Regions from separate parts of the Streptomyces sp. CA-111067 genome, predicted to be linked through region 2. Evidence: riboswitches for the same ligand, from Rfam matches in the RefSeq annotation. Region 2 holds a riboswitch; the other holds the start of a gene.

The links. Region 2 has a riboswitch for cobalamin ahead of ACQPW6_RS07095 (cobalamin biosynthesis protein). Riboswitches for the same ligand answer to the same signal wherever they lie in the genome.
Region 1: another riboswitch for cobalamin. It lies ahead of ACQPW6_RS27465 (ribonucleoside-diphosphate reductase subunit alpha); the one in region 2 lies ahead of ACQPW6_RS07095 (cobalamin biosynthesis protein).

The regions. Positions count from the first base shown of each region.
Region 1 is NZ_CP192103.1:6,198,418-6,204,055, reverse strand. It holds gene ACQPW6_RS27485 (DUF3311 domain-containing protein) at 1-8, shown strand, start outside; gene mctP (monocarboxylate uptake permease MctP) at 5-1,663, shown strand; gene ACQPW6_RS27475 (helix-turn-helix domain-containing protein) at 1,992-2,957, opposite strand; gene ACQPW6_RS27470 (hypothetical protein) at 3,046-3,222, shown strand; cobalamin riboswitch at 3,281-3,423, shown strand; gene ACQPW6_RS27465 (ribonucleoside-diphosphate reductase subunit alpha) at 3,634-5,638, shown strand, end outside.
Region 2 is NZ_CP192103.1:1,612,492-1,618,129, reverse strand. It holds gene cobN (cobaltochelatase subunit CobN) at 1-798, opposite strand, end outside; gene ACQPW6_RS07100 (cobyric acid synthase) at 795-2,312, opposite strand; gene ACQPW6_RS07095 (cobalamin biosynthesis protein) at 2,309-3,325, opposite strand; cobalamin riboswitch at 3,553-3,684, opposite strand; gene ACQPW6_RS07090 (hypothetical protein) at 3,802-4,014, opposite strand; gene ACQPW6_RS07085 (anion permease) at 4,079-5,356, opposite strand; gene ACQPW6_RS07080 (NAD(P)/FAD-dependent oxidoreductase) at 5,556-5,638, opposite strand, start outside.

The DNA of each region.
Region 1 (5,638 bases), 4.6 Mb from region 2:
CCAAGTGAAGACCGGAGTCAACGGCGTCGCGCTCGGCGTCTTCATCTTCTTCTTCGTCGCCGTCACGGTGGTCGGCTTCCTCGCCGCCCGCTGGCGGCGCGCCGACAACGCGCTGCACCTGGACGAATGGGGCCTGGGCGGCCGGAGTTTCGGTACCTGGGTGACCTGGTTCCTGCTCGGCGGCGACCTCTACACCGCGTACACGTTCGTCGCCGTGCCGGCCGCGATCTACGGCGCGGGCGCGGCGGGCTTCTTCGCGGTGCCGTACACGATCGTCACCTACCCGCTGGTGTTCCTCTTCCTGCCCCGGCTGTGGTCGGTCTCGCACAAGCACGGCTACGTGACCTCGTCGGACTTCATCCGCGGCCGGTTCGACTCCAAGAGCCTGTCGGTGGCCATCGCGCTCACCGGCATCATCGCCACCATGCCGTACATCGCGCTCCAACTGGTCGGCATCCAGGCGGTACTGGACGTGATGGGGGTGGGCGGCAGCCACTCGACCAACTGGTTCATCAAGGACCTGCCGCTGCTGATCGCGTTCGGCGTGCTGGCCGCGTACACGTACTCCTCCGGGCTGCGGGCGCCGGCGCTGATCGCCTTCGTCAAGGACGCGCTGATCTACATCGTCATCGCGGTGGCGATCGTCTACATCCCGTACAAACTGGGCGGGTTCGACGACATCTTCAGCAAGGCGGGCGCCGCGTACAGCAAGACGAACCCGGCCACCGGCGCGAAGCGCGGCTCGCTGCTGACCACCACCCCGGACGCCCAATGGGCCTACGCCACCCTGGCGATGGGCTCGGCGATGGCGCTGTTCCTGTACCCGCACTCGGTCACCGCGGTGCTCTCCAGCCGCAGCCGCAACGTGATCCGCCGCAACACCACGATCCTGCCGCTCTACTCGCTGATGCTCGGGCTGCTGGCGCTGCTCGGCTTCATGGCGCTCGCGGACGGCGTGGGCGGCGGAATCAAGGGCTACAACGCCCAGTTGGCGATCCCGCAGCTCTTCGAGAACATGTTCCCCAACTGGTTCGCCGGGGTGGCCTTCGCCGCGGTCGGCATCGGCGCGCTGGTGCCCGCCGCGATCATGTCGATCGCCGCGGCGAACCTGTTCACCCGCAACATCTACAAGGACCTGATCAAACCGGACGCCACCCCGGCGCAGGAGACCCGGGTGTCCAAGATCGTGTCGCTGGTGGTCAAGGCGGGCGCGCTGGTCTTCGTCCTGACCATGGACAAGACGGTGGCGATCAACTTCCAGCTGCTGGGCGGCATCTGGATCCTGCAGACCGTCCCGGCCATCGTCGGCGGCCTGTTCACCCGCTGGTTCCACCGCTGGGCGCTGTTGGCCGGCTGGGCGGCGGGCATGGCCTACGGCACGTGGAAGGCCTACGACCAGTCCAGCCCGACCCAGTCCCACTTCGGCGGCAACTCGGCGAACATCCCGGTGATCGGCAATCTGGGCTACATCGGCCTGACCGCTTTCGTCCTGAACGTAGCGGTAGCGGTGGTCCTCACCCTGGCCCTCCAGGCCCTCAAGGCCCCCGCCGGCACCGACCAGACCACCCGCGCCGACTACACGACCGACGCCCCCGAGGCCCCCGCCGACCCCCCGGCGGAGCCCGATTCCCCGTTGACCCCGACCCCGGCACCTTCGACGTAGCCGCATCAGGTTCCCCGCGCCCCGGGTCGCGCCCCGAAGGGGCGCGGGGCTGTTTCTGATGTGCGGCTCCGCCGCATGGGCGCGATGAACGTGCCCCGAAGGGGCGCGGGCCTGTTTCTGATGTGCGGCTCCGCCGCGTGAGCGCGATGAACGTGCCCCGAAGGGGCGCGGGCCTGTATCTGATGTGCGGCTCCGCCGCGTGAGCGCGATGAACGGGCCCCGAAGGGGCGCGGGGAACTGCGCGACCAGCCACGTCCGGCGGACGGTCCGGCGAAGGCAGGACGGGGCTGGTCGCGCGGAACGGGGAGCCGGCAGAAGGTCCGGCAACCTACAGAGCGGGGCAGGGCGTGCGGAACGTCCGCCGATAAGCCTGCGGCGTCGTCCCCGTCCACCGGACGAAGTGATGCCGCATCACCGCCGCGTTCCCAAACCCGGCGCGCAGCGCCACCGCATCCACCGTGGAGTCGGTGGACTCCAGCAACTCCCGCGCGAGCAGCACCCGTTGGCCCAGCAGCCAGCGATAAGGCGTGGTCCCCGTCTCCTGCTGGAACCGCCGCGCGAACGTCCGCGGCGACATCAACGCCCGCTCCGCCAGCTCCTCGACGGTCACCTCCCGGTCCAGGTGCCGCTCCATCCACGACAGCACGCCCGCCACCGTGTCCGTCTGCGCCCGGGGCAGCGGCCGGTCCACGTACTGCGTCTGGCCGCCCTCGCGGTGCGGCGGCACCACCATCCGGCGGGCGATCCCGTTCGCCACCGCCGACCCCTGCTCCTTGCGTACCAGGTGCAGGCTCGCGTCGATGCCCGCCGCCGTTCCCGCCGAGGTGATCACCCGGTCGTCGTCCACGTACAGCACGTCGGCCTCGACCTTCGCCTGCGGGTAGCGGGCGGCGAGCGTCTCGGTGTGCCGCCAGTGCGAGGCGCACCGCCGGCCGTCGAGCAGCCCGGCCGCGCCGACCGCGAACACCCCGGAGCACACGCTCAGCACGTACGCGCCGCGCTCGACGGCCCGGTTGAGCGCGCGCAGCATCTCCGGCGGGAAGTCCCTGGTCACGTAGGAGTCGCCGGCCGGTACGGCGATCAGGTCGGCTTCCTCGAGCCGGTCCAGGTCGGTGCTCACGACGACGTCGAACCCGCCGTGCGTCCGCAGCCGCGAGCCCTCCGCGGAGACCACGGCGAAGTCGTAGACGGGCAGCCCGTCGTCGGCCCGGTCGAGGCCGAACACCTCGGTGATGACCCCGAGTTCGAAGGGGTGGACGCCGTCAACCAGGACGGCCGCGACATTGCTCAGCATCGTTCCAGCATGCCAGTTGGCAGGATATTGCGGTAGGTCGTCAGAGCTGCCACTGTTCGCGGGTAAGCCGCAAGCGCAGGATTGACCCATGACGATCCTCGTTGACATCGCGGCCCTGTCCACCCTCCTCCTGGTCCTCTCCCTCGTCCCGGTGCTCGGCCTGCGGCACGAGGCCCGGATCACCCGGCAGATACGGGAGGCCGACGCCGCCCGTGCCACCTCGGCGTCCGGCGCCGCCCGCGAGGCGTTCCGCCGGGCCGCGTGAGATTTATTCCCGGGAGTCCTCCCGACGCGCCGAGCAACACAAGATGTGGTGGTGTCTGATTTCAGGCACCACCACATGTATGCTCAACTCGCTGTCCAGCAGGGGAAGCCGGTGTGAGTCCGGCGCTGCCCCGCAACGGTGAGCGGGCGTGTTCAGGCGTGCCCGCGCAGCCCGATCGCCTGCCGGTGGCGCGCCCGATTCGCCGGGCGCAGTTGTGTCCGGGCCTCGCGGATTGGGCCGGCGGACGCGGTGCGGCATGCCCGGCCCGATGCGGCGGTGCGTGGTTCCGCCTGCCCCCGCTCCCTGTGCCGCGTGGCCGCCGCCGCGTCAGAGGGAGATCGCACCACCGTGACCATCGCGCCCGTAGATCCCACCGCGTTGTCATCGTCAGCCGTTCCCGCGGGTTCTGCTGTGCCCACGGGTCCTGCTGTGCCCGCCGGTTCAGCCGTGCCTGCGGGTTCAGCCGTGCCCGCAGGCCGCACGCATCCGACCGGTCCGGTGCATCCGGCCGGCCCCGGGAGCCAGGCCGACGGCCTCGGCGCCGACCTGCTGCGTACCCTCGTGGGCCTCACCGCCGACCTGCCGGACGCGGACGCCGGGCGGGTGGCGGCAGCGGCACTGCGCGGCCGGAACGCCGCCTCCGACGCCGCAGGGCTGCGCGCGCTGGCGATCGACGCGGCGGCCGGGCTGATCTCCGAGGACCCGGCGTATTCGCGGCTCGCCGCCCGGCTGCTCACCCGGGCCATCGCCGACGAGGCGGCCGGGCAGGGCTCCGTGTCGTTCACCGCCTCGATCGCGGTCGGCCACCGCGAGGGCCTGATCGCCGACGGCACGGCCGCGTTCGCCGCCCGGCACGGTGACCGGCTCGACGCGCTCGTCGAGCGGGCGCTCGCGGACGGGGCCGACGACCGGTTCGGGTACTTCGGCCTGCGGACGCTCTACAGCCGCTACCTGCTGCGGCATCCGCTGACCCGCCAGGTGATCGAGACGCCTCAGCACTTCATGCTGCGGGTCGCGGCCGGGCTGGCGGCGGAGGAGCCGGTTGAGGCCGGGAGTACGGGGGTTGGGACGGCCAGGGTTACGGAGGCTGCGGCGGTCGGGGGTTCAGCGGGCGCGGAGGCCGCGGGTTCAGCGGGCGGCGCGGGAGGCGTCCGCGCGCTGGACGAAGTGGCGTCGCTCTACCGGCTGATGAGCGCGCTCGACTACCTGCCCAGCTCCCCCACCCTGTTCAACTCCGGTACCCGGCACCCGCAGATGTCGTCCTGCTACCTGCTGGACTCCCCGCTCGACGAGCTCGACTCGATCTACGACCGCTACCACCAGGTGGCGCGGCTGTCGAAGCACGCCGGGGGCATCGGCCTGCCCTACTCCCGTATCCGCGCCCGCGGTTCGCTGATCCGCGGCACCAACGGGCACTCCAACGGCATCGTGCCGTTCCTCAAGACGCTGGACGCGTCGGTGGCCGCGGTGAACCAGGGCGGCCGGCGCAAGGGCGCGGCGGCGGTGTACCTGGAGACCTGGCACGCCGACATCGAGGAGTTCCTCGAACTCCGGGACAACACCGGCGAGGAGGCCCGCCGCACCCACAACCTCAACCTGGCGCACTGGGTGCCGGACGAGTTCATGCGGCGGGTGGACGCGGACGCGCAGTGGTCGCTGTTCTCGCCGTCCGACGTGCCGGACCTGGTCGACCTGTGGGGCGCGGACTTCGACGCCGCCTACCGTGCGGCGGAGGCCGCCGGGCTGGCCCAACGCACGCTTCCCGCGCGGGAGTTGTACGGCCGGATGATGCGGACGCTGGCGCAGACCGGCCAGGGGTGGATGACGTTCAAGGACCCCTCGAACCGGACGGCCAACCAGACGGCGCTGCCCGGGCGGACGGTGCACTCGTCGAACCTGTGCACCGAGATCCTTGAGGTGACGGACGACTCCGAGACGGCCGTCTGCAACCTCGGCTCGATCAATCTGAGCGCTTTCGTGAGGCCGGAGGCGGGGCGGGACGCGGAGGCCGACTCCCGCTCCGGGGCCGGCGAGCCGATCGACTGGGCGCGGCTGGACGAGACCGTGCACACGGCCGTGACCTTCCTCGACCGCGTGGTGGACGTCAACTTCTACCCGACCGAGCAGGCCGGCCGCTCCAACAGCAAGTGGCGCCCGGTGGGTCTGGGCGTGATGGGCCTCCAGGACGTCTTCTTCAAGCTGCGGCTGCCGTTCGACTCCCCCGCCGCCCGGCAGCTCTCCACCAGGGTCGCCGAGCGGATCATGCTGGCCGCGTACGAGGCGTCCTGCGAACTCGCCGAGCGCAGCGGCCCGTTGCCGGCCTGGGAGCAGACCCGTACCGCGGGCGGGGTGCTGCACCCCGACCACTACGGCGTGGAGTTCCACTGGCCGCAGCGGTGGGCGGCGCTGCGCGCCC
Region 2 (5,638 bases):
CGCCTTGCGGGACGAGGTCAGGCACAGGCCCTGGAGCACCGGCACGTCGAGGGCGGCCAGCGCGCCGACGTCCCACGCCTCGTCCTCGCCGCCGGCGCTCGCCTCCGAGGCGACGGTGCCCCCTGAGGCCAGCACGGTCGCCACGATCGCGTCCGCCCGGCCGAGCAGCTCGAACAGCCCGTCGTCGGCGCCGCGCAGCGAACCGCAGTAGACGGGCAGGGCGTTGGCGCCGCGCGCCCGGATCGCCGCGCACAGCGTGTCCACGAAGGCGGTGTTCCCGGCGAGTTGGTGCGCCCGGTAGAAGAGCACGGCGACGGTCGGCCGGCCCGCCACCGAATCCTCCTGCGACCCGTGGACGCCGTACTCCGGCATCCGCCGCGGCGCGGCGAACCCCTCGCCGCTCATCAGCACGGTGTCGGACAGGAAGCGCGCCAGCTCGGTGAGATTGCCCGGGCCGCCCTCCACCAGGTAGCGCAGCGCCTGCGCGACCACGCCCGCGGGCACCGACGACAGCGCCATCAACTCCGCGTCCGGCACCGACTCGCCGCCCAGCAGGACGGTCGGCAGGCCCGACGCGGCCAGCACGTCGAGCCCGTCCTCCCAGGCGCGCCGGCCGCCGAGCAGCCGTACGACCACCAGGTGCACGCCGTCGAGCAGCGCGGGCAGCTCGGAACGGGCGTCCACCCGGGCCGGGTTGGCGATCCGGTACGCCACGCCGCCGGCGCCGGTGCCCGCCGCGCGGGCGGCCAGCAGGTCGGTGTCGGCGGTCGACAGCAGCAATACGGTGGTGCCGGTCACGGTGCCCCCGGTGCGACGAAGGGGAGGCCGGCGGGTGCGCCGTCCTCGATGAGCCGCAGCAGCGCGGCGGTGTCCATGTGCTCCTCGACGAGGTCGCCGAGCCGGTCCAACTGCTCCTCGCGCAGTGCCCCGAACGACGTGTCGGGGGCCGGCACGAAGCGGCGCCCGGCGACCCGGGCGACCTCGCGCAGGAACGCGCGGCGGAAGCCGTCGCTCTCCAGCGAGCCGTGCCAGTGGGTGCCCCAGACCGGGCCGACCCGGCAGCCGTCGAGGAACTCCTCGCCGCCGCCGAGCAGTTCGGCCACCCCGTGGTGGATCTCGTAGCCGGTCACCGGCTCGCCGTAGGCGGTGCCCGACGGCCGGGCGAGGGTCTTGTGCTTGGCGAACCGGATCAGGACCGGCAGCAGGCCGAGGCCCGGCACCGTCCCCGCCTTCGACTCGACGTCGTCCTCGATGCGCTGCGCGAGCAGCTGGAAGCCGCCGCAGATGCCGAGCACCGGGCGGCCCTCCGCCGCCCGCCGCAGCACCGCGTCGGCCAGGCCCCTGGCCCGCAGCCACTCCAGCGCCCTGACCGTGCCGCGGGTGCCGGGCAGCACCACCAGGTCGGCGTCGGCCATCTCCTGCGGGCGGTCCACGAACCGCACCACGACGCCGGGTTCGGCGGCGAGCGCGTCCAGGTCGGTGAAGTTGGACATCAACGGGAGCGCGGGGACGGCGATCCGCAGCAGGTCGTCGCCGTACGGGGCCGCGGTGGACGACTCGCGGACGTGGCCGCGCATCGAGACCCGGAGCCCGTCCTCCTCGTCGATGCCCAGGCCGTGCGCGAACGGCAGCACACCGAACGTGGGGCGGCCGGTGAGCCGCTCCAGCATGTCCAGGCCCGGTTGCAGCAGCGTGACGTCGCCGCGGAACTTGTTGACGACATAGCCCGCGATCAGCGCCTGGTCGTCCGCGCTCAGCAGGGCGGTGGTGCCGAAGAACGAGGCGAAGACGCCGCCGCGGTCGATGTCGCCGACCACGATCGCCGGCAGCCCGGCCCGCCGGGCCAGGCCCATGTTGACGATGTCGGTACGGCGCAGGTTGATCTCCGCCGGGCTCCCCGCGCCCTCGCAGATCACCACGTCATAGCTGGCGCGGAGCTGTTCGAGGCAGTCCACGACGGTGTCGAGCAACTCCGGCTGCCTGCCCCCGTGGTAGCCGCGGGCACTCATCTCGCCGACCGCCTTGCCGAGCAGCACGACCTGGCTGCTGCGGTCGCTGCCGGGCTTGAGCAGCACCGGGTTCATCAGGGCGGACGGCTCGGCCCGGGCGGCCTGCGCCTGCATCGCCTGCGCGCGGCCGATCTCGGCGCCGTCGCGGGTGACGAACGAGTTGAGGGACATGTTCTGCCCCTTGAAGGGGGCCGGGCGCACTCCCTGCCGGGTCAGCCAGCGGAGGATGCCCGCGGTGATGACGCTCTTGCCCGCGTCCGAGCTCGTCCCGGCGACCAGCAGGCCGCCGCCGCGCGCGCTCACGCCGGCCTCCCCGGCAGAACGCCGGCCGGGCGCTGGGGTGGGGGCGGCACCGCGCGGTTGCGCCGCTGCCGCGGCAACAGAGCTGCCTGGCGGGCCGCGGAGGTCAGGACGGACACCCCCAGGGTCAGGAAGGTCACGCGGCGGGACAGGGCGATCGCGCGGGGGATGTCCGCGAGCGTCGGGGGTGGGAAGGAGGCGCCCAGGACCGGGCGGGGATCGGGCCGGCCGGCGTAACTCACCGGCCCGCCCAGCCTGATGCGCAGCGCGCCGGCGAACGCCGCTTCCACCGGGCCCGCGTTGGGGCTCGGGTGCGCCGCGGCGTCCGCGCGCCATGTGCGCAGCGCCGAGCGGGGCGAGGGGCCGGCCAGGGCGGCCAGCGTGGCCGTCAGCCGCGCGCCGGGCCAGCCGGCGAGGTCGTCGAGCCGGGCCGACGCCCAGCCGAACCGCCGGTGGCGGGGGGACTTGTGGCCCACCATCGCGTCCAGCGTGTTCACCGCACGGAAGCCGACGAGCCCCGGCACCCCGCCCAACGCGCCCCACACTAGGGCCCCGACGACCGCGTCCGAGGTGTTCTCGGCGACCGACTCGACCACCGCCCGGACGATCCCGTCCTCGTCGAGCCCCTGCGGATCGCGCCCGCACAGATGCGGCAACCGGGCCCGGGCCGCGCCGAGTTCACCGGCTTCGAGCGCCGCCGCGATCAGCCGCGCCTCGCGCGCCAGCGAGGTGCCGCCGAGCACCGACCAGGTCGCTGTCGCCGTCAGCCCGACGGACAGCACGGCGCTGCCCCGCACACCCCGCTCGGCGAGCAGGGCGGCGCCCACCGCAGAACCGGCGCACAGCGCCGTGTAGACCGCGCCACTGGCCCGGTCGTCCCGCCACATCCGGCATTCGAGCGCCCCCGCCGCGCGACCGAAGGCCGCGACCGGATGGCCGCGGCGCGGGTCGCCCGCGAGGAGATCGCCGAGAAGGCCGAGCGTGGCGCCGTACGCGAAAACGCGATCGGCACGCATCGGCTCAGACCGCCGTCACGCTCCGCAGGATTCTGCCGCCGGGACAGCCGGGCCGACTCGCCCCGGCCCTCCGGGTGTTCCGGGCGCCGCCGCTGGGCCGCGGCCCCCGGTCGCGCACCGATTCCGCATCCGTCGTATCCGCAGGGTCGTACAGGCGTGCTCGCGTGCCGGGCATGGCGAAGTCCTCACTCAGGGTCCGCGCCCTGGTTCGACGTGTCCGGCGGTGAGAGTCTCCTGGCTCCCGGATCAACGCACTCCCGGTCTTCCAGCCGGCGAACTACCGGCCGTGACGTACGGGTTGGGAGTGCACTCCCCGGTGACAGTGGCGGGACCGCGCCGGATTCACACCGAACTTCCTCTCCTGCCGCCGCATGGCTACCGCAGTCCACCACGCCCGCGATAGCCCGTCAACCACGCTTGACCTGCGCGGACGGAGTGTGGTGCGGTCCACACCCCGCGCGGACGCCGGGCGGCGGTCAGCCGACGATCAGATAGATGCCGTACGCGACGGCCGCCGCGCAGGCGGCGAAGCACACATACGCCGCGCCGGTCCTGCCGACCGCCGCCGCGCCGCCGCCGTCCCGCCGGGACAGGCCGACGATGCCCAGGGTGAAGACCCCGACCAGGCCGACGGTGGACAGCAGGGTGACGGCCAGGACGGTGCCGAGCGCGTGCCAGTCGATGTTCATGCGGTGTCCTTCACGAGACGCTCAGCAGGCGGGAGGCGATACGGGGCCGGGCCCGGTGGCCGGGTCATGCCGTGGTCGGCGCGGAGGCGGCAGCGGACCCGGCGGGCGGCGGCGCCACCGCGGCGATGGCCGCGGTCACCACGCCCTGCGGCTCGACGACGGTACCGGGGAGAACGGCGCCGGGGACGGTGCCCGAGCCGGCCGCGGAGCCGGATTCGACAACGGCCTCGATCCCCGGAAGCGCGTCGTTGACGTTCGCATGGGTGACCGGCTTGCGCCGGGACGCGTTCCGGACCAGGACGCAGACCGCCAGGCCGACCAGCGCGACCCCGGCCACGCCCCACGTACCCCGGTCGGCCAGCAGCGCCGCCGCCGCGGCCACCAGGCCGGCGGCCGGCAGCGTCAGCCCCCAGGCGGCGACCATCCGGCCCGCGGTGCTCCACCGCACCACCGCGCCGCTGCGGCCGAGACCCGCGCCCATCACGGAACCGGTGCAGACCTGGGTGGTGGACAGCGCGAAGCCGAGGTGCGAGGAGGCCAGGATGGTGGCGGCGGCCCCGGTCTGGGCGGCGAAGCCCTGCTGCGGCTGGATGTCGGTGATGCCCCGGCCGACGGTCCGGATGATCCGCCAGCCGCCGATGTACGTACCGAGCGCGATCGCGGTGCCGGCCGAGACGATCACCCACAGCGGTGGGTCGGAGTGCGGCGCGATGCTGCCGCCGGCGATCAGCGCGAGGGTGATGACGCCCATCGTCTTCTGCGCGTCGTTGGTGCCGTGGGCGAGCGAGACCAGGCCGGCGGAGGCGATCTGGCCGGCCCGGTAGCCGGTGGCGGTGGCCTTGGGGTCGGCGTTCCGGCCGATCCGGTAGGTGAGCCTGGTGGCCAGCATCGAGGCCAGGCCGGCCACGATCGGCGCGGCCACCGCCGGGATGATGACCTTCATCACCACGGCCTCGCCGTCCACCCCGTGGGTGCCGACCGAGACCAGGGTGGCGCCGATCAGGCCGCCGAACAGCGCGTGCGAGGAGCTGGAGGGCAGCCCGGCCAGCCAGGTGACCAGGTTCCAGATGATCGCGCCGACGAGTCCGGCGAAGATCACCTCGGGTCTGATGCCGGCCGACTCGTCGATGATCCCGCCGGAGATCGTCTTGGCGACCTCGACCGACAGGAACGCGCCGACGAGGTTGAGCACGGCGGACATGGCCACCGCCGTCTTGGGCTTGAGAGCGCCGGTCGAGATGGTGGTGGCCATCGCGTTGGCGGTGTCGTGGAAACCGTTCGTGAAGTCGAACACGAGAGCGGTGGCGATCACGATTCCGATCAGGAGCGTGATGTGTTCCATAGACCCAGGCAATCGTTTGATCGGGTAGTGGCGAGGCGACCGTACGGATCATGAATGAACGGAAGGTGAACTGACGGCGGCTTTGCGGTGCTGACATGAACGTCGTATGAACCGCGTGCTAAGCGTAGGCGAGTTTCAGCCAATCGAGCGCCACCTCGGGAGCCCCGAAAGCGACCGGGAACGACCGGGAACGACCGGGTCAGTGCCGCCCGGAGAGCCGGTCGGCGTACCGCGCCACCACGTCCGTCGCCGCGCTCCGGCCGCGCAGCTCGCGCCGGTCCG